Regions from separate parts of the Mesorhizobium huakuii genome, predicted to be linked through region 2. Evidence: riboswitches for the same ligand, from Rfam matches in the RefSeq annotation. Region 2 holds a riboswitch; each other region holds the start of a gene.

Evidence for each region. A riboswitch is a leader RNA that binds a small molecule or an ion and turns the genes downstream of it on or off. The one in region 2 is predicted to bind cobalamin.
Region 1: linked by a shared signal. The riboswitch ahead of HB778_RS17155 (aromatic ring-hydroxylating oxygenase subunit alpha) and the one ahead of bluB (5,6-dimethylbenzimidazole synthase) in region 2 are both predicted to bind cobalamin.
Region 3: linked by a shared signal. The riboswitch ahead of HB778_RS26195 (DUF1636 family protein) and the one ahead of bluB (5,6-dimethylbenzimidazole synthase) in region 2 are both predicted to bind cobalamin.
Region 4: linked by a shared signal. The riboswitch ahead of HB778_RS00220 (CbtB domain-containing protein) and the one ahead of bluB (5,6-dimethylbenzimidazole synthase) in region 2 are both predicted to bind cobalamin.

What each region holds. Positions count from the first base shown of each region.
Region 1 covers NZ_CP050296.1:3,450,621-3,455,799, reverse strand. Annotated here, with positions in the region: gene HB778_RS17180 (alpha-glucosidase family protein) at 1-601, shown strand, start outside; gene HB778_RS17175 (ABC transporter ATP-binding protein) at 631-1,743, shown strand; gene HB778_RS17170 (DUF680 domain-containing protein) at 1,811-2,050, opposite strand; gene HB778_RS17165 (DUF680 domain-containing protein) at 2,122-2,331, opposite strand; gene HB778_RS17160 (DUF680 domain-containing protein) at 2,405-2,602, opposite strand; cobalamin riboswitch at 3,094-3,294, shown strand; gene HB778_RS17155 (aromatic ring-hydroxylating oxygenase subunit alpha) at 3,410-4,657, shown strand; gene HB778_RS17150 (hybrid-cluster NAD(P)-dependent oxidoreductase) at 4,678-5,179, shown strand, end outside.
Region 2 covers NZ_CP050296.1:4,912,976-4,918,154, forward strand. Annotated here, with positions in the region: gene HB778_RS23620 (TetR/AcrR family transcriptional regulator) at 1-274, shown strand, start outside; gene HB778_RS23625 (hypothetical protein) at 370-1,353, shown strand; partial or broken gene bluB (5,6-dimethylbenzimidazole synthase) at 1,509-2,090, opposite strand; cobalamin riboswitch at 2,192-2,371, opposite strand; gene HB778_RS23635 (histone deacetylase family protein) at 2,493-3,419, shown strand; gene HB778_RS23640 (exodeoxyribonuclease VII small subunit) at 3,423-3,674, shown strand; gene HB778_RS23645 (DUF2277 domain-containing protein) at 3,773-4,039, shown strand; gene HB778_RS23650 (pirin family protein) at 4,080-5,000, shown strand.
Region 3 covers NZ_CP050296.1:5,426,663-5,431,841, forward strand. Annotated here, with positions in the region: gene HB778_RS26185 (ABC transporter permease) at 1-723, shown strand, start outside; gene HB778_RS26190 (substrate-binding domain-containing protein) at 793-1,782, shown strand; cobalamin riboswitch at 2,040-2,245, shown strand; gene HB778_RS26195 (DUF1636 family protein) at 2,268-2,735, shown strand; gene HB778_RS26200 (ABC transporter ATP-binding protein) at 2,732-3,520, shown strand; gene HB778_RS26205 (ABC transporter substrate-binding protein) at 3,569-4,516, shown strand; gene HB778_RS26210 (FecCD family ABC transporter permease) at 4,516-5,179, shown strand, end outside.
Region 4 covers NZ_CP050296.1:45,026-50,204, forward strand. Annotated here, with positions in the region: gene cobO (cob(I)yrinic acid a,c-diamide adenosyltransferase) at 1-367, opposite strand, end outside; gene cobU (bifunctional adenosylcobinamide kinase/adenosylcobinamide-phosphate guanylyltransferase) at 369-884, opposite strand; gene HB778_RS00215 (CbtA family protein) at 877-1,680, opposite strand; gene HB778_RS00220 (CbtB domain-containing protein) at 1,696-1,875, opposite strand; cobalamin riboswitch at 1,909-2,106, opposite strand; gene HB778_RS42695 (aromatic ring-hydroxylating oxygenase subunit alpha) at 2,238-2,921, shown strand; gene HB778_RS42700 (SRPBCC family protein) at 2,921-3,406, shown strand; gene HB778_RS00230 (MFS transporter) at 3,410-4,609, opposite strand; gene HB778_RS00235 (heparan-alpha-glucosaminide N-acetyltransferase) at 4,819-5,179, shown strand, end outside.

The DNA of each region.
Region 1 (5,179 bases), 1.5 Mb from region 2:
GGCGGCCGGCGAAGCCGACCTGATCGCCTATCTCAAGGTCATCTCGGCGCTGCTGATGTCCTTGCGCGGCTCGGTCTGCATCTATCAGGGCGAAGAGCTCGGGCTCGGCGAAGCCGAACTGCGTTTCGAGGATCTGCAGGATCCCTATGGCATCCGCTTCTGGCCGGAATTCAAGGGCCGCGACGGCTGCCGCACGCCGATGGTATGGGATGGCGACGCCAAGAATGGCGGCTTCTCCCAGGCAAAGCCCTGGCTTCCGGTGCCGGCCAAGCATCTGGCGCAGGCGGTCAATGTCCAGCAGGGTGACCAGGCTTCGCTGCTCGAGCACTATCGGCGCTTCCTGACCTTCCGCCGCGCCCATCCGGCTCTGGCCAAGGGCGACATCACCTTCATCGAAAGCGAGGGCGACACCGTCGCCTTCACGCGCCGCGCCGGCAATGAGCAGGTCGTCTGTGTCTTCAACCTCGGTGCCAAGCCGGCCAAGGTTGACCTTGGCAACCGATCCCTGCAACCTTTGCCGGGACACGGGTTTTCCGGGCAGGCAAGCACCGGTTCGGTCGAGCTCGGCGGTTACGGCGCCTGGTTCGGACGGATCGACTGAGTTTTTGAGACATCACTGGGAGGAAACCAATGGCCGATGTCAATCTGAGACAAGTGAAGAAATCCTACGGCAACCTGCACATTCTCCACGGCATCGACCTCGATATCAAATCGGGCGAGTTCATCGTCTTCGTCGGCCCGTCGGGCTGCGGCAAGTCGACCTTGCTGCGGTCGATCGCCGGGCTCGAGGAAATCACCTCCGGCGAACTCAAGATCGCCGGTGAGGTCGTCAACGACGTGCCGCCGTCCAAGCGCGGCATCGCCATGGTGTTCCAGTCCTATGCGCTCTATCCGCACATGACGGTCTACGACAACATGGCGTTCTCGATGAAGATCGGCAAGGAGAACAAGGCCGAGATCGACCGGCGTGTGCGCCAGGCGGCGGAAATCCTGCAATTGACCAAATATCTCGACCGGCTGCCCAAGGCGATGTCGGGCGGGCAGCGCCAGCGCGTCGCCATCGGCCGCGCCATCGTGCGCAATCCGAAAGTGTTCCTGTTCGACGAGCCGCTGTCGAACCTTGACGCCGCCCTGCGCGTTGCCACCCGCATCGAGATCGCCAAGCTGAAGGAATCGATGCCCGCCACGACCATGATCTACGTCACCCACGACCAGGTCGAGGCAATGACTCTGGCCGACCGCATCGTGGTGCTTAAGGACGGCCATATCGAACAGGTCGGCACGCCGATGGACCTCTACAAGAAGCCCGGCAATCTGTTCGTTGCCCAGTTCATCGGCTCGCCGGCCATGAACATCCTGCCGGCGACCATCGACAAGACCGGAAACCCGACTGTCGTCAGCCATGTCGGCGGGCGCAAGGCGACCGTGCCGATCTCGACGCCAGCCTCGGCGAAGGGTGCGGCGGTAAGCTTCGGCGTGCGGCCGGAAGACCTCATGGTCGCCACCGGCGCGGACTATCTGTTCGAGGGAACGGTCGACTATGTCGAGCAGCTCGGCGAGGTCCAGCTGGTCTATGTCGACATCGGCCGTGCCGACCTGCCGCTGGTGACCAAGCTGCCCGGCAATGTCGAGGTCAAGCGCGGTTCGACATTGCGGCTGAGCGCCAATGCCGAGGACCTGCATATCTTCGATGCGGACGGACATTCCTTCGCGCTGCAAAAGCCGGAAGCAAAGGCGGCCTGAGGCTTCGGATCGAAAAAAGAGCGGCGGGCCAGGCCCGCCGCTCTTTTTGGAAAATTAGCTTCGGCTGTTAGTGGTTGCCGAAGAGGTTCCGGTCGCTGCCCTGAGGCGCGGACTTCTGCGCGTCGCCCGACGAATTGAGCAGCTTGTAGACGGGCGAGCCGTTGCCGCGGATCGAAGCCGTACGCGAGTTGTCAACCGAGGTCGCCGCAGGCTGGTTGGCGGCATTGGAGCCATAATTGTCACTGCCGGCGAAGGCACTGCCGGAGATGGCCAGAACGGCGGCGGCGGCAAGGATGATCTTCTTCATTTCAAGTCTCCTGAATTTCTGGATTTCGCCGGGACAGCGGGTATGCCCGCCGTCCCGCTGCGAACCGGTTGTTAGTTGTTGCCGAAAAGGTTGCGGTCAGCGCCCTGCTGAGCAGGCGCCTGAGTGGCCGGAGCCGACTTCTTGATCGAAGCGGTGTACGAACTGTCGTTCGAAGCAGCGGCAGCCTGGTTGGCGCCGGTGGAGCCATAGTTGTCGCTGCCGGCGAAAGCGCTGCCGGAGATGGCCAGAACGGCGGCGGCAGCAATGATGAACTTGTTCATGTTAGGTCTCCTGAATTTCTTGAGGTCGGCCGGAGCGGCGGGCGAAAAACCCGCCATTGGCCGGGATCGGCTGTTAGTTGTTGCCGAAGAGGTTGCGGTCAGCACCCTGAACAGGCGCCTGAGCAGCCGGTTCCGACTTCTTGGTCGAAGCGGTGTGCTGGCTGTCGACAGCCGCGGCTGCAGCGGCATTCGAACCATAGTGGTCGCTACCAGCGAAGGCGCTGCCGGAAATGGCCAGAAGGGCAGCGGCAGTGAGAACAATCTTTTTCATTTTGGGCACTCCAGTATTTTTCTGTCCGTCTAGCGGCGTGTCTTGGGATTAAAATCGCGTCGTTCGGACAGCCCCGATGTGGGAAAGCCAGCCAGCCGTTTCCAATCACGAAGTTGTTCCGTGTGGACCAAGAATCCACCACTTGAAATTGTGCCAAGGCCTTCCTGGCCATATATTTTTGTTTTTGATATCAAACTGTTAGGCAAACCAGCGCTGCGATCACCAACTGTATCGGAGCCTCAGCGTTCACACCGTCCTGCACGCACCGTCAACAGAAACGAACCGTTCGGTTCGATTTTAGAATCTGCTAATAGTTACTTTTCGATACCGTTAACCTTTTTAGCGCCCGTTCCGGGTCGATTCTGACAGCAGGTACAGCCGTGACCGCGACGATTTTCGTGACTGCCGCCTTGACCCGATCGTTTCGCATGCGTGTCGCGCCACATGGATGCGATGTCGCTTTCATGCCGATGTCGCATCCGCTGTCGTGATTAGATCAGGCCATCTCAGGTGCCGCTTCGTGACGACGGGGCGGAGAATTGGGAAGCCGGTCAAAGTCCGGCGCTGCCCCCGCAACGGTGGTGGAGTTCAAGTCGCAACGGGAGACCACTGGGCGAAAGCCTGGGAAGGTGTCGCGACCGTCCGCAAGGACACTCCAGAGCCCGGAAACCAGCCCGAGATAGTTGAACTCGACTGATCGCGGTGGGCGGTCAAGAGGCGGATGCTGCATATCCGGCGCGAGCCGGCGTGCGGTCGATCCTTCCTCAATCACCACCATAGTCAGTCCTTGAACGAAGAGGACAGGACATGGATGCGCGCAACGATATGCTGAGGCTCTTGAACAGCCGCAGAGAGGGTTTCTCACTCGAGCAGCCCTTCTACACGGATCCCGATTTCTTCAAGCTCGACATGGAGCTGATCTGGTATCGCGACTGGCTGTTCATCGGCCATGATTGCGAACTGCCGAAGCCCGGCAGTTTCATCACCGTGCAGATCGGCGACTATCCGGTCGTGCTGGTGCGCGATCAGCAGGGCAAGATCAATGCCTTCCACAATTCCTGCCGCCATCGCGGCAGCCGCGTCTGCAACACCGACAAGGGTATGGCCGCCAAGCTGGTCTGTCCCTATCACCAGTGGACCTATGAGCTGGACGGAAGGTTACTGTTTGCCCGCCAGATGGCAGATGGTTTCGACAAGAGCCAGTTCGGCCTGAAGCCGGTCGCCTGCGAAAGCGTGGCCGGCTACATCTTCATCTGCCTGGCCAAGGAGGCGGCGGACTTCGCGCCGATGCGGGCGATGATCGAACCCTATCTCAAGCCGCACCGCTTGAGCGAAGCAAAGATCGCCTTCGAGAGCACGATCGTCGAGAAGGGCAACTGGAAGCTCGTCTGGGAAAACAACCGCGAGTGCTACCATTGCGCCGGCAATCACCCGGAACTGTGCAAGACCTTCCCGGAAGCCCCGACGGTGACCGGCGTGCAAGGCGCCGACAGCGATCCGGAGATGCTGGCGCACTGGGCCAAATGCGAGGCGGCCGGCCTGCCGAGCAAGTTCCGCATCGACCCGGCCGGGCAATTCCGCGCCACAAGGGCGCCGCTGCTGCGCGACGCGGTCAGCTACACGATGACCGGCAAGCGGGCGGTGAAGAAGAACCTCTCCGACAGCGTGTCGGCCGACCGCATCGGTACGTTGATGCACTATCACTACCCGACGACCTGGAACCATATCCTCATCGACCATGCCGTCACCTTCCGCGTGCTGCCGATCAGCGCGACGGAAACGGCGGTGACGACCAAATGGCTGGTCCACAAGGATGCGGTCGAAGGTGTCGACTACGATCTTGCCGAGCTCACCCATGTCTGGACCGAGACCAACGACCAGGATCGCCGCATCGTCGAGGAGAACGCCTTCGGCATCCTGTCGCCGGCCTATGAGCCCGGCCCCTATTCCGAGTTGCACGAGGGCGGCGTGATCCAGTTTGTCGACTGGTATGCGCGCTTCATCGGCCCGCGCCTTGCCGACGACGGCAGGCCGGCGCTGCGCAGCGTTGCTTGAGAGGTTGAGGGATGAATGCGATGACGGATCTTGGCCTCTATCGCCATCTCGACCAGATGGCGCCCTGGAACGACAGGCTGCAGGTGCTGGAAGTGATCGGCGTCAGCGACGAAGCGCCTGACGTCAAGACCTTCACCTTCCGCTCCGACAACCAGACCTGGTTCCGCTACAAGCCGGGCCAGTTCGTGACGCTGGAACTGCCGACGCCGGACGGGCCGCTGATGCGCACCTATACGCTGTCGTCGTCACCGTCGCGGCCGTTCTCGATCGCGGTGACGGTGAAGGCGCAGGCCGGCAGCATCGGCACGCGCTGGATGTTCGATCACCTGAAGCCCGGTTCGCACGTCAAGGCCTATGGGCCGAATGGCGACTTTTCTCTGCACAGCCACCCGGCGGCCAAATATCTGTTCATCTCGGCCGGTTCCGGCGTGACGCCGATGATGTCGATGCTGCGCTGGCTGAACGACTGCGCGCCGTGGACAGATGTCGGCTTCGTCAATTGCGCCCGGCGCGCCGAAGAGA
Region 2 (5,179 bases):
TCCGGCCGTGCTGGGCGATCCGGCACAATGGTCGAATGCCAATGCCTGCGTTGGTTCAATGACCGATCATCTGACCGCGCTGCAGGGGGAAGGGGTGGTCGTCCCGGGCGTCGACCCCGAGACCGCGGCACGGCTGATCAACGGTGCGAGCAGCCAGGCAGCGCAGCGGATCGCCAATTCGAACGACCCGGAAGCGACGTCGAGAAAAGTGGTGGCGGCGTTCAAGCAGCTGCTCGAGGGCCTGCTCAGAAAACCAGCTTCGCAACAGAACTGAAATCCCCGTCGGGCGCTCCGCTGGCCACTGCTCACGATTGACAATCTTCGGGGTGAGCGCATCCTCTGCAGCCATCTCTGAGGGGAGATTCGGGCATGTGGGATTTCGAGATCGGCAGGTCGGTGTCCATCATGATGCGGACCTGGCCTTTCATTGTCTTTCGCATGATCATCTATTTCGGCATCACGCTGGCCTACATCGTGGCGACCGGCACCGGCGCTTCCGTCGGCTATGGTGTCGGCAATATCTCCACCGATCCCGATGGACCGATGTCCTTCGCCCTGTGGGGCGGCGTGGTCGGCTTCGGCGTTGTCTCGATCGCCGTCTACTGGATCCGGGAATACATTCTCTATGTCGTCAAGGCCGGCCATATCGCCGTCATGGTCCATCTGATCGACGGCCGGGATGTCCCCGACGGCCAGAACCAGATCGCCTATGCCCGGCAGGTCGTGACGGAGCGTTTCGCCGAGGCCAACATCCTTTTCGTCGTCGACCAGCTGGTCAAGGGCGCCATTCGCGCCATCACCGGCCTGCTCGGCGGGATCGCCGCTTTCCTGCCCATTCCGGGCCTGAGCGGCCTTGTTTCCTTCATCAACACGGTGATTCGCCTGTCGCTGACCTATGTCGACGAGATCATCCTCGGCTACAACATCCGCATCAATTCGTCCTCGCCCTTCGAAACGGCGCGTCAGGGCGTGGTGCTCTATGCCCAGAACGGCAAGACCATGGTCAAGAACGCCGTCTGGCTGGCGGTCATCATGTGGGGCGTTTCCTTCGTCATCTTCCTGCTGATGCTGGCTCCGGCCGCAGCCATTTTATTCATGATGCCCGGCCAACTCGCCGGCTGGGCCTTCGTGCTCGCTATCGTCTTCGCCTGGGCCTTCAAGGCGGCCTTTATCGAGCCCTTCGCCATCGCTTGCCTGATGCAGGTCTATTTCAAGACCATCGCCGGCCAGGTGCCTGATCCGGCCTGGGACATCAGGCTGGCCGAGGCGTCGTCGAAATTCCGGGAATTGAAGGACAAGGCGCTGGCCTCCTTCGGCGGCTCGCGCTGGGGCACGGCCGGCGCAACGCGCTGATCGGCGGGCGCGCAGGCGACGGTGTTGAGGTGCGCCACAGCTAACTTGAGCGGTGCCTCGCCTTGCCCGCAAAAGGTCTCGCTCATGATCAGTTCGGGCAGCGGCAGGCGCCGACCCCAGCCATGCGTTTCAAGGTCCGGTTTCGGTGCGAACTCGGAAACCCGGCCAACGCAGAGATAGGCGATCGGCGTTACATGCTCGGGAATGGACAGCAGGCTTTTCAGCGCTTGCGGTTCAATGATGCTAACCCAACCGACGCCGATGCCTTCGGCGCGCGCTGCCAACCAGAAATTCTGCACCGCGCAGACCGTGCTGTAGAGATCCATCTCCGGATTGTGCCAGCGCCCCAGCGGCGAACCCTGCGAGCGCCGGCGGTCGCAGGTGATGCAGATGTTGAGGGCGCTTTCGCAGATGCCTTCCAGCTTGAGCTTGCGGTAGAGCGCCTGCCGTTCTTCCTCGATTTCAGGCAGTTCCTGTTCGCGCGCGGCCAGGAACAGGTCGCGCACATCAGCCCGTCGCGCGGCATCGCGGATGACAATGAAATTCCACGGCTGCATGAAGCCGACCGATGGCGCATGGTGCGCGGCAAGCAGCAGCCGTGCCAGCACCTCGTCGTCGAGCCCTGTGGGCAGGAAATGGCTGCGCACATCGCGCCGCGTGAACATCGCGCGATAGACCGCGTCGCGCGCCCTTTGGTCAAATCCGTCGCCCATAGGAGCGGTCATATCTTCCGGCATCGCTTGTCCCCTTGCGATTGCTATGGTTTCACATCGTCAGAGCGTACTTTGTGCGTCCAACTGGACGCACGTCACTCTGATGTCACCCGCCTGACCATGCGGATGACGATGCCTGCCAGGCCGGTCTTCTGGCTTGGGATCAACCCGCGTCCGGTGCCTTCCCGTCATCGACAGTGGCATTTACCGGCGCGGTCCCCCTCACAGCGTTGGGCACGCCACGGAATTCAACCGTGTTCCCGATTCTCCCGCTTGCGGCGAGCACCAGGCAGTGGCGGCGACCTTACGCCGAAGCCGCCGCGGCGCCAATCCCCGCAGCGACGCCAATGGACGCAGGCGTGATTTTCCCCAGCGATCGAGCCGCAATGCATGGCCATCGCAGCGCCGGGGCACTAGATAGGGAGCATGACAACCCGTCTCTACACCCATCCGATCTTCCTCGAACACATCACCCCGCCCGGTCACCCCGAGCGGCCGGACCGCTTGCGCGCCATCGAGCGCGTGCTCGATGACGAGACCTTTGCTGCGCTTGATCGCGTCAAGGCGCCGGAGGGCGATGAAGCGACCATCCTCTACGCGCATCCCGCCGATTTCGTCGCCCGCGTGCGCGCCGCCATTCCCGAAGAGGGCCTTGCCCGTATCGATGCCGACACCACCGCGAGCCCAAAGAGCTGGCAGGCGGTGATCACCGCGATCGGCGCCGCCAACGCTGCCGTCGACGACGTCTTTGCCGGCCGCGCCGACAATGTCTTCGTCGCCGCCCGCCCGCCCGGCCACCATGCCGAAAAGAGCACCGCGATGGGCTTCTGCTTCTTCAACACGGCGGCGATTGCGGCCCGCTACGCGCAGAAGAAGCATGGCGCCGAGCGCGTTGCCGTCGTCGATTGGGATGTCCATCACGGCAACGGCACGCAGGATATTTTCTGGGACGATCCTTCAGTGCTCTATTGCTCGACGCACCAGATGCCGCTCTATCCCGGCACCGGCGCGAAGAACGAGACCGGCGCCGGCAACATCGTCAACGCGCCTCTGGCGCCACAGACCGGCGGCGAGGTGTTTCGCGATGCCTTCCTGTCCCGGGTGCTGCCGGCGCTCGACAATTTCGCGCCCGATTTGATCATCATTTCGGCTGGTTTCGACGCGCATCACCGCGACCCGCTGGCCGAGATCAATCTGACCGAGGATGATTTCGACTGGGCGACAGGCCAGCTGATGCAGCGCGCCGCGCGCCACAGCGGCAACCGGCTCGTCAGCCTGCTCGAGGGCGGCTACGATCTGCAGGGACTGGCATTTTCGGTCGCCGCCCATGTCGGGCGACTGATGAAAGGATGAATGATGGCTGCTGAGACCAACGAAGACGTCAAGGCGATGAGCTTCGAGCAGGCACTCGACGCACTGGAAAAGATCGTCGATGATCTGGAGCGTGGCGACGTGCCGCTCGACCAGTCGATCAAGATCTATGAGCGCGGCGAGGCGCTGAAGGCGCATTGCGATCGGCTGCTGAAGGCCGCCGAGGACAAGGTCGAGAAGATCAGGCTGTCGCGCGACGGCAAGCCGGTCGGAACCGAGCCGCTCGACGCGGAATGAGGCGCAAGCCGTTCACCGAGTTTTGGACATCATCGTGTTTGAGGATAGAGTTCGTCGCCGTTGATATGGCGCCTTGGACAAGAGGAGATACGGAAGCGATGTGCAGAAACATCAAGACCCTGTTCAATTTTGATCCGCCGGCAACCAATGACGAAGTGCGCGACGCGGCCCTTCAGTTCGTCCGCAAGCTGAGCGGAACGACACGCCCGTCGAAACAGAACCAGCATGCGTTCGACCACGCCGTCGAGGCCATCGCGGCATCGGCGCGCGAACTTCTCGATTCACTCGAAACCCATCAGCATCCGCGCAATCGCGAAGAGGTGGCGGCCAAACTGCGGGCAAAGGCGGCGATCCGCTTTGCCTGACGCTGCCAAAGCGGTCCACGACCGCTGACAAGGAGAGTCCATGAGCTTCTTTCCCGGGAAAGACCCTGAAGCCGGCGACGCCTTCGCCAGCGACCAGATCGAGCTGATGGTCATCCCGAACGCCAAGGACATTGGCGGCTTCGAGGTCCGTCGCGCTTTGCCGACCGCCAAGAGGCGGCTGGTCGGGCCCTTCATCTTTTTCGATCGGATGGGCCCGGCGATCCTGCGCGGTGGCCAGGCGATGGATGTCCGTCCGCATCCGCATATCGGCCTGTCGACGGTGACCTATCTGTTCGACGGCAAGATCAGGCATCGCGATTCGCTCGGCACGGAAATGGTGATCCAGCCCGGCGACGTTAACCTGATGACCGCCGGCCGCGGCATCGTCCACTCCGAACGCACGCCCGAGGAGTTGCGCGGCGCGCCGATGTCGATCTCCGGCCTGCAGACATGGCTGGCGCTGCCCGACGGCAAGGAGGAAGTGGCGCCGGTGTTCGAGAACACCGCGGCCTTGCGGCTCCCTGAAATCGACGCCGAAGGCGTCCGCGGCCGCATCGTCATCGGCGATTTCCAGGGGCTGCGCTCCCCGGTGCGGGCCGATACCGAGACGCTCTATGCCGATCTCAGGCTGACGCCTGGCGCCAGCGTGAAAATCCCGGCCGATGCCGAAGAACGCGCCATCTACACACTGGAAGGCGAGGTTTCGATTTCAGGCGACGTCTTTCCGGCCGAGCGACTGCTGGTGTTCCGGCCCGGTGACGAGATCATCATATCGTCGCAAAGCGGCGCGCATTTCATGCTGTTCGGCGGCGCCTCGCTCGGCTCGAAGCGCTACATCTGGTGGAATTTCGTCTCCTCGTCCAAGGAGCGCATCGAACAGGCCAAACAAGAATGGAAGACGGGCCGCTTCGATATCGTTCCTGGAGATGAGGAAGAGTTTATTCCGCTGCCGGAAAACTAATGAATATCGCCCAAAAGCGGCCCGGTTTCGGGGCCACGATATGCATGAAAACAAGGACTTGGAAGCGCGGGCATAGACTGTTTCGACGCACTGTCCTTTTGGGAGCAGGCCCGCGTCACTGACACGCATTTACTTTCGCAGGCCGGCGGCCTATCCCGCCGTTGAACAGAAAGCCTGAG
Region 3 (5,179 bases), 510 kb from region 2:
GGTTTCGGGCTCATTCCCACCATCCTCGCGGTGCTCGTCATGGGCATCGTCTTTGGCGCGATCCAGGGCACCATCTCCACCCGGTTCCGGCTGGAGCCGTTCATCGTCACGCTCGCCGGCCTGCAGGCGGCGCGCGGCCTGGCGCTGGTCGTGTCGGGCAACCAATACATCAACATTTCCTATGGCGACGGGCCGGGCCTGGCACCGCCGGTGTTTGCGATCCTCGGCGAGCGGCTGTTCAACAACACCGTGCCGGTCGCCACCATCGTCTTCATCGTCTTTGCCGCGATCGCGACGATCGTGCTCAACACCACGCGCTTCGGCCGCTATGTCTTTGCCGTCGGCGGCAATGAGCGCGCGGCGCGCATTTCCGGCGTGCCTGTCTCGATGGTGAAGATCTCGGTCTATGCCATCACCGGCTTTGCCGCCGCTCTTGCCGGCATCGTGCATGCCGGCCAGTTCAATTTCGGCAGCGCCAATGACGGCATGGGCTACGAACTCACCGCGATCGCCGCCGTGGTCATCGGTGGCACCAGCCTGTTCGGCGGCGCCGGCTCGATGGTGGGCACCGTCGCCGGCACCATCATGCTGGGCGCGCTCGCCAATATCCTGCAGCTCAACAACATCACGCCCGCCATGCAGTTGCTCGCGACCGCCGCGATCATCGTGCTGGCCGCAGTGCTTCAATCCCTCGTTCGCCGCCGCGAGGGTTTGGGTCGTTAGGAGGAAAGCGGCAGCAAGTTGAAGTCAAACCAAGGTCTGGCCCCCGGCCCGACGAGGAGGAGAGTGAGTATGAAAACCATAAGACAAGGAACGAGGCGCGCGCTTCACGCCATGCTTCTGGCAGGCGCTGGCCTGTGCATTGCGGGAGCCGCCCAGGCTGCCGAACCGTTGGTCAAGGCCTGCGCCAAGGACGGCCAGTTCATCATCGGCTTTTCGCAGGCGAACAATGCCGAGCCCTACCGCCAGCATGTCAATGACGAGCTGACGGCGGCGGCCAAGGAAGTACCGGGCTTTACGCTGCAGATCGCCGACGGCGCCGGCAACGTCAACACGCAGACCTCGCAGGTCGACAACTTCATCACCCAGAAAGTCGATCTGCTGCTGATCTCGCCCTTCGAGGCGGCACCGCTGACGCCGGCAGTGAAGCGCGCCATGGATGCCGGCATCCCTGTCATCGAGCTCGACCGCAAGACGGTCGGCGATCCCGGCAAGGACTACACTGCCTTCATCGGCGGCGACAATTACAAGATCGCGCTCGAAGCCGGAAAATACACCGCCAAGACCTTGCTGCCGGACGGCGGCGAGGCGGCGGTGCTGGAAGGCTTGCCGAGCTCGACGCCGGCAGTGGAGCGGCTGAACGGCTTCAAGGACGGCGTCAAGGAGAATGCCAAGATCCAGGTCGTGGCCGAGCAGGCCGCCGACTGGGTGCCGGACAAAGCCCAGACCGCCTTCTCGGCCATGCTCCAGGCGCATCCCGATATCAAGGTGCTCTACGCCTCGAACGACATGATGGCGGCCGGCGCGTTGCTTGCCGCCAAGGGCGCAGGCAAGCAGGTCAAGATCATCGGTACCGACGGCTTGCCAGGCCCGGCAGGCGGCATCGAGGCGGTGGCCAAGGGCGACTGGGCGGCGACCTTCACCTATCCGACGGGCGCCAAGGAAGCGATCGAGATGTCGAAGAAGATCCTGCTCGATTGCGCTACTTCGGTGGATACGACGGTCACCGTCGACACGACCGCGATCACGCCGGAGAACGCCAAGCAGCTGGCGGGGAAGTAAGCCCGTCTGCCTGTAGACCATCCGATCCAGGGCGGGTTCACGCGAACCCGCCCTGTCTACGTTCGCAACCTTCTCCGGCACTCGAAGGGTGGTGGCAAGGGATTGACAGCGGCAGAGGATATGTCTTTAACAGTTCTGTTATTACATAACAGACGGAGATGTTGTATGCGCCTTCTCTGACGAGGTCGCAGGCTGCTGGTGCCACGATGGTGACAGGACCAGTCGAAAAGAATCGTTGCGATGCGTCCGGGGCAAAACTACGATTGCCCGGTGATGGTCCCCGCGCCGAAAGGCAAGGGGTGAAAAGGGAACACGGTGAGACCCTCAAAGGTCGAGACCGTGGCTGCCCCCGCAACTGTAAGCGGTGAGCAAGATCCGAAATGCCACTGGCCGGCAAGGCTGGGAAGGCAGGATTGCGCCGAGACCCGCGAGCCAGGAGACCTGCCATCACTGAGTTGACCGGACGGGGTGTGCCGGGAGGAAACGTGGACGTCGGTCTTGTCGGCCGGCTCGCCAACATCCTTCCGTCGCCAGTTTTGGAAAGTGACGGAAAGTTGGACGGCTCCATCGATCATCGCATCATCGTGTGCACGCTTTGCCGTGACGTCCCGACCGGCATCAGGTCGGGCGAAAGCCTGTGCGCCGATTTGCGCTCCCGGCTCTCGGCCCATCATCAGCCCGCCGTGGCGCATGGCTTCACGATCGAAGGCGTCGAGTGCATGGCGGGCTGCGCGCGGCCGCTGACGGTGGCCTTCCAGGCGCCGGGCAAGGCTTCCTATCTTTTCGGCTCCATCGACGCCGAGGCCGACGCCGGTGATCTCGTGCGATTTGCAAGGCTATACGCCTCGCTCGCTGACGGCTGGTGCAATTCCGGACAACGTCCGCCGCGACTGGCGGGCAAGACGCTGGCCCGTATCCCCGGGCCGGGCAAGTTTGCGGGCAACAGCCGATGACGATGCCGCTTCTCGAAGCCCGCGACCTCTGCGCGACGGCGAACGGCCGGGATCTGGTCCATGCGGTCAGCCTGTCGGTGGCATCAGGCGATCGTCTCGCCATCATCGGCCCCAATGGCGCCGGCAAGACCACGCTGCTGCGCATGCTGTCGGGCATGCTCCGGCCAAGTGCGGGCGAGGTGAAGCTTGGCGGACGCCGTCTGGACAGGATCTCGACCGCCGAACGGGCCCTGCACATCGCCGTCGTCGGCCAGACCGACCAGCCCGATCCGCGGCTTGCGGTGATCGACTATGTCGAGCTTGGCCGCGTTCCGCATGCCGGATTGAGGTGCAGGAGCGAGGAACGCGACATCGTCGTCGACGCGCTTCGCCGGACCGGCCTGTTGCCGCTGCTTGGCCGCGCCATCGGCTCGCTGTCAGGCGGCGAACGCCAGCGTGCCCAGCTGGCGCGCGCCATCGCACAGCAACCGAAAGTGCTGTTCCTCGACGAGCCAACCAACCATCTCGACCCGCGCGCCCGTGGCGAGCTGCTCGAACTCGTGGCCGGCTTCGGCATGACGGTGATCGCGGTGCTGCACGATCTGGCTCTGGTGGCGCCGTTCGCCACCAGGGTCGCGGTGATGAACGAAGCCCGGCTGCATGCGCTGGCCGCGCCGCGCAAGGCGCTGACCCAGAAACTGATCCGCGAGATTTTCGGCGTCGACGTGTTTCGCCTGCGCCATCCGACCGAGGACCGCGAACTGACGGTGTTCGATGTTCCGAACCGCGCCGCACCCCCTTCCTGATCGAAACCCATCCGTCATTCGACACTGTTCAACCAAGGAGCAAAATCCGTGAAACGTCTCGCTCTGTCGCTTGTCTTCTCGCTGCTGGCCTCAACAGCCTTCGCCTTCCCCGTCACCGTCGATAGCTGCGGCAAACCGCTGACCTTCGATGCGCCGCCCAAGCGCGCCGTCATCCATGATCTCAACATGGCCGAGATGGCCTTCGCGCTGAAGCTGCAGCCGTCAATTGTCGGCCTGACCGGCATCACCGGATGGTACAAGGTCGGCGCCGAATTCAAGGCCGAACAGGGCTCCATCCCGGAACTGGCGCCCAAATACCCGACGCTCGAAAACCTCGTCGCAGTCGAACCCGATTTCTTCTTCGCCGGCTGGTACTATGGCATGAAGCCGGGCGGTGACGTGACGCCCGACACGCTAGCCCCGCACGGCATCAAGACGCTGGTGCTGACCGAGAGCTGCGTCCATCTCGACAAGAACCGCCCCGCCGCCTCGATGGACCTGCTCTATGGCGACGTCGAAAAGCTCGCCAAGATTTTTGGCAAGGAGGCGGACGCGGAAAAGCTTGTCTCCGGCTGGAAGGCGCAATTGGCTGACATCACCGCCAAGGTCGGCAGCGCCAAGGGGACGCGGGTGTTCCTCTATGATTCCGGTGAGGACAAGCCGTTCACCGCCGGAAAATTCGCCATCCCCAGCGCCATGATCACGGCAGCCGGCGGCGACAACATCATGGCCGACATGGACACCAGCTGGGGCAATACGGACTGGGAAACCGTGGCGTCGCGCAATCCGCAATTCCTCATCCTGCTCGATTACCAGGACGGCGGCGGCTACAAGAAATTGCTTGAGCTCCTGAAGGCGCATCCGGCAATGAAGGAAACGGACGCGGTCAAGAACGAGCGCTTTGTGGCGCTGCGCTATGCCGAACTGACAACTGGACCGGCGAACATCGAGGCGATCGCCAAGATCGCCAAGGCGATGCATCCGGAAGCGTTCTGATGCTTCTTGCCCCTGGGCATAAATCCGGTGCGCTTTCAGGGCACAAGGCATTCGGGCTGGCGATAGTGGCGGGCGCGGTGGCGGCCGTCGCCCTCGTGCTGCTGTCGATCGCGTATAGTTCGACGCTGATCCCGCTGACCGACGTCATCGCCTCGCTTGGCCATGCCGTCGGGTTGAACGAGCACCAGGTGTCGGGCCCGGTCGGCAAGATCGTCGTCGATCTCAGGCTGCCACGCACCATCGTGGCGGTCTGTGTCGGCGGCGGCCTCGGCACAACAGGTGCCTTGCTGCAGACGGTGACCCGCAACGATCTCGCCGATCCCTTCCTGTTCGGCCTGTCGTCGGGCGCCGCTGCAGGAGCTGTTTCCGTCATCACCGTCCTCGGCGACAGTTTCGGCATCTGGACCTTGCCGGTCGCCGCGTTCACCGGCGGCATATTGGCCGCCTGCATCGTTCTGCTGCTGGTCGCGCGGGTGCGGGGGCAGGGGCCGGAACGGCTGATCCTCGCCGGCCTTGCCGTCTCCTTCCTGTTCACCGCCCTGACCAACTATCTGGTCTTTGCCGGCGACCAGCGCGCCGCCCATTCGGTGCTGTTCTGGACGATGGGCGGGCTCGGTCTGGCGCGCTGGGACAATGTCTGGCTGGGCGCCTTGGGAGCCGGCG
Region 4 (5,179 bases), 2.3 Mb from region 2:
ACTCCAGCGCCTTGGCCCAGGCAGCCTCGGCCGCCGCGATGTCGCGCTTCAGATCCTGCGTCTCCCAGGTAAAACCCTCGCCCATTGCATGCCAGACGACGCGGTCGCCGAAGGCAGCAAACGCATCCTTCTCGCCGGTGTGCCACTTGCCCTTGATGAACTGGACGACGCCGACGCGCTTGCCATAGCCGAGCATTCTGAGCGCCAGGCCGAAGGCGGCCGTGGTCTTGCCCTTACCCGGGCCGGTGTTGACAATGAGCAGCCCCTTCTCGACCGTCTTGCTGGCCACCTCGGCGTCCTGCACCGCCTTGCGCTTGGCCATCTTGGCGCGGTGGCGCTCCTCGTCCTTATTGTCGATGTCGGTCATGTCATTTCACCTTGAGCGGCAGCCCCGCCACCATCAGCAGCACCGTATCGGCAATCGCCGCGACCTGCTGGTTGAGCCTTCCGGCATCATCGCGAAAACGGCGCGCCAAGGCATTGTCCGGCACGATGCCTTGCCCGACTTCGTTGGACACCACGAACCAGGGCCCGCGTGGCCGTGACAGCACATCCGCCAGCCGCCGGCATTCGGCTCCAACGTCGTGATCGGCCAGCATGTGATTGGTCAGCCACAGTGTCAGGCAGTCGACCAGCACCGGCTGGTTGTCGGGCAAGGCCTCGAGCGCGCCGGCGAGATCGAGCGGTGCGTCGATAGTCATCCAGCCCTCGCCGCGCCGCGAGCGGTGCAGCGCGATGCGCTCGCGCATTTCGCTGTCGTAGGCCTCAGCCGTGGCGATATAGGCCCATGGTGACGGCAACGCCGTCGCCAGGGTTTCGGCATGCGCGCTCTTGCCGGAGCGCGCGCCGCCGATGATGAACGTCAGCTTGTTGCGATCAGGCAAAGCTGTCGCGCAGGCTGGTCGCGGTGCCGGTGAAGCGTCCGCGCACCACGCCGACGACGGCGCCGAGCACCAGCCAGAACACCAGGTTGGTCACCGTCACCGCCACCACGAACTGGTGATGCAACCCTTCCGGAATCGCCGTCTCGAAGCTGTCGGGCTGTGGCGCGCCGACGATGTGCGGGGCAACGATCAGCGCCACGGCAAGGATGGCGAGCGGCAGTGACTTGCGGAACGCGATCAGGCCGAGACCAGCCGCGGTTGCCGCCACCGTTGCCCACCACCAGATCTGGCGCGGCAAGAGATCGGCCGCCGGCATGGCCGGCAGTTCCGGCGGTAGGCCGAGACCAGGCGCCAGCGTGAACACGGCAAAGCCGGCCAGGCCCCAGAATACGCCCTGGCGCCAATTGCCGATGCCGCCGGCGAATTCCGAAACCGCGACCAGGATCAGCGCGAAGCCGATGCCGGTGACGATATTGGCAAGCACGCTGAAGGCGAAACGCTCGAAACCGTCTGCCGGCGCCCAACCCTCGTCTTTCGCCGGAGCAGTCACTTCAGCCGGGGCCGGCGCCGCAGTGCTCATGGCATTCCCCGCCGGGGCGGCCGTACTCATGGCAGTGGTATCCGCCGCGGCCGGGGCCGCGGCATGGTCGTGCTTATGGCCGCCGCCGGCCTGTTCGTAGACTTCCGCCTTCAGGATCAGCGGCACAGTGGCATAGGCCTGCATGCAGGCGAGGATGACGCCGGCCACGAGCCCTGCGATCGCCGCGATGAACACGACGTTGCGAAACAGGTTCATGATGTCAGATCCTGGTCAGTGGCAGGGAAACGCCATCGAATGGCGATAGTCGTGAGCCGCATTGTGGACCGCATCGATATGCGAAAAGCCGACAAAGCCCATCACGAAAATGCCGAGCAGCGCGGCGAGCGCCAGCTGCATGAAGCGCGACTGCGAGGAGACGGAGGCGCCGAGGGAGACGGAAGCGGTATTCATATCTTGTCCTTTCACCCTCCACCCGAGGGCCTGTCAGTTTTGCCGTCGTCGGCAGGTCTCCTGGCTCGCGGATCAGCGCCCTTCTCCACCTTCCCGAAGACGAATCTTCAGTGGCATATGGAGAGGACTACCGCACACAGTTGCGGGGGCAGCCACGGCATTGGGCAAGAATTTCGCCCGCACCGCATTCCCTCTTGGCTCCAAAACGGAACCGACGACTGCATGACTATAGGGAAAATCACGACACGCGGCAAACCAAATTCCGCCGGCAAACAGCGCGATTGCGCCATGCCGTCGCGAGGCGCGACAATTGACAATTCTCCTGGCCGGGTGTCGGCTGGCATCTTCACTGGAAGCCAGCCATGCAGCCCATTGCCAGCGAGCGCGCCCCCTACAACGGCCTGACCCAGGCCGAACCGACGCTGCCTTCATCGGCCTATTGGGATGAAGCAGCCTATCAGCGGGATCTCGATGCCATCTGGTACAAAAACTGGCTGCTCGTCTGCCGCGAGGCCGATCTCGCCCAGCCGCTTGCCTTCCGCCGATTCCGCATCGGCACGCAGGACATCATCGTGCTGCGCGACGACACCGGCGCGCTGCGCGCCTTCCACAACACCTGCCGGCATCGCGGCTCGCAGCTTTGCCAGGAGAGCGAGGGCCGGCTGAAGGCGCGGCTGATCACGTGCCCCTACCACGCCTGGTCCTATTCGCTGCGCGGCGACCTCGTGCGCGTGCCGTCGAAATCGTTGCCTGATGGTTTCGACAAGGCCGACCATCCGCTCTACCGCGTCGCGCTCTCGGTGTGGCGTGGTTTCGTCTTCATCAATCTGCAGGAGGATGCGGCGGGCTCCGCGCAGGCCTCCTTCGACCCGGCCTCCGGCAATCTCGGCAACTGGCCGCTGGAAACGCTGGTCTCAGGCCATGTGCTGCGCAAGGTGATGCACTGCAACTGGAAGATTTTTTGGGAAAACTTCAACGAGTGCCTGCACTGTCCGGGCGTGCACAAGGACCTGTCACGGCTGGTGCCGATCTACGGCCGCGCCTGATGAGCCGGCACGATGACCCCGAATGGACGCGCCATGCCGACAATGACGCGCCGGAATTTTCCGGCGGCCTGCGCGCCGGGGCCGAGACCTGGTCGCGCGACGGCAAGACGCATGGGCCGGTCTTCTCAGGCCTGACGCCAGCCGAACGCGCCGCCGGCCAGACCTACGCCACCAGCCTGCCCTCGATGTTCATCGTCGGTCATGTCGACTATGTCAGGACCGTGCGCCTTGTGCCGCTCGGCCCGGAGCAAACCGAACTTGTCGCCGAATGGCTGTTTACCCCCGAGGCCCTGGCCACGACCGACATCGACAACATCGTCGCCTTTGGCACGCAGGTGCTGGAAGAGGATGCGGCGATCTGCGAGGTCAACCAGAGGGGCCTGCGTTCGATGCGTCACACCGCCGGCGTGCTGATGCCCGAAGAGTACGACTTGCACCGCTTCCACAACTGGGTGCGCGAGCAGCACGCGGCGCTTTCTGCCTGATCCTCACAGGGACTTCGGCAGGTAGCGCCACGTGACAAACCCGCAAACCGCCGCCAGCAGCCCGAGCGTGACGAACACCGAGCCCAGTCCAAAGAAGGCCAGCACCACCGAATAGACCAGCGGCGGCGTCAGCTCGGAAAAGTCGAGATAGGTGCGGTAGACTGCCGCCATCTGCGCCCGCTCATAGGAGCGCACCGAGCGCATGAAGGCGGTCGAACCCAGCGCATCGAGCGCGATGGTGAAGAAGGCGCCACACAGCAGGAAAGTGCCGGTGAGCAGCGGCACGCTCTCCCCGACAGCACCCGCCGCCAGAAGCATTGCCGACATGGCGAAATAGGCAAATGTCATGGTGCGCCGGCCGCCAAAGCGTTGTCCGGCCTTGCCCCAGAAGATCGCCATGAACAACAGCGCGTTGCCGGCCGAAACCAGAAGACCGCCGGCCAGCTTGCCCTCGCCGGTGATCACCATGAACAGCGGCCCATAGACGAAGAACGTCGTCCAGAAACAGGAGCGGCCGAAGGCGATCAGCCAGGCAAGCCTCAATCTGGGCTGCGCGACGAAGCGGCCGATATTGGCGAGCGGATTGGCCGGCCGTGTCTTGCCGGGCCGGATCGAAGGGTTGTCGCCAAGCCGATAGGTCCAGAACAGCGCCAATAGCGCCAGCGCGAACACCGCCACCGCACCATGCGCGGCATAGATGCCGAAGCGCGTGTAGAGGAAGATGCCGAGCGTCGGCCCGCCGGTCCAGGCGAGCATCGACCACGCCATGCGCAGCGATTCGGCCTGCATGAAGTCGGTCTTGCGGATGTGGTCCATGATGTAGAGGTTGAGCGTGATCGAGAGCGCACTAGCGCCCATCACACGGCACAGCATGCCGGCCAGTTGCCCGGCCAGCGTGTGGGTAACGAAGAACAGCGAGCCTATTGCAAGGAGGCAGGCGCCTGCCGTGTAGACCCAGCGCCGGGCAAAGCGGCGGATCAGCATCGGCATGAACAAGGTCACGGACAGGCCGAGCAGCGCCACGATGGTGTAGAGGATCGAGACGATCTGCTCATTGTGCAGAATCTCGTAGGCCTGGATCGGGATGACACTCGACACCGTGGCGCGGGCGAAGGATTCGACCGCGTAGAGCGAGGCGAAGGTGCGCGCATCCGCGGCCTTGAGGGCCGGAAGCCAGATCGGATGGCGGACATGGGTGGACATTGCTTCCCCAAAGCAGAATCACCGGCCAAATCTGCCGTGGTCGTTCCCGGACGATTAAGAGGAAACCGACGTGTAACCGGCGAAAAGCGAAACCGGTCAAAGGCTTCCCGGCTCTGGCCTAAAGCGGCGCTTGATCCGATGCCCCGGCCTTCTTCTGTCCCGTCCAACCGTGATAGTCCTCAGGCGGGGCTGAATCAGATCGCGAGACCATGACCATCCATACGCCGACCGCACCCGTTCCGGAGCCATCAAAGCGCATCGTCGCCATCGACATTGTGCGCGGCATCGCGCTGCTGGCCATGGCGAGCTACCATTTCACCTGGGATCTGGAATTCTTCGGCTACACCGATCCAGGCCTCACCGCTTTTGGCTGGTGGAAGATCTACGCACGCTGCATCGCCTCGACTTTCCTGTTCCTGGTCGGCGTCAGCCTGTACCTGGCTCACGGCCAGCAAATCCGCTGGAACGGTTTTTGGAAGCGCTTTGCAATGGTTGCCGGTGCCGCGGTCGCCATTTCGGTGGTCACCCGCATCGCGACGCCGGACGGATTCATCTTCTTCGGCATCCTGC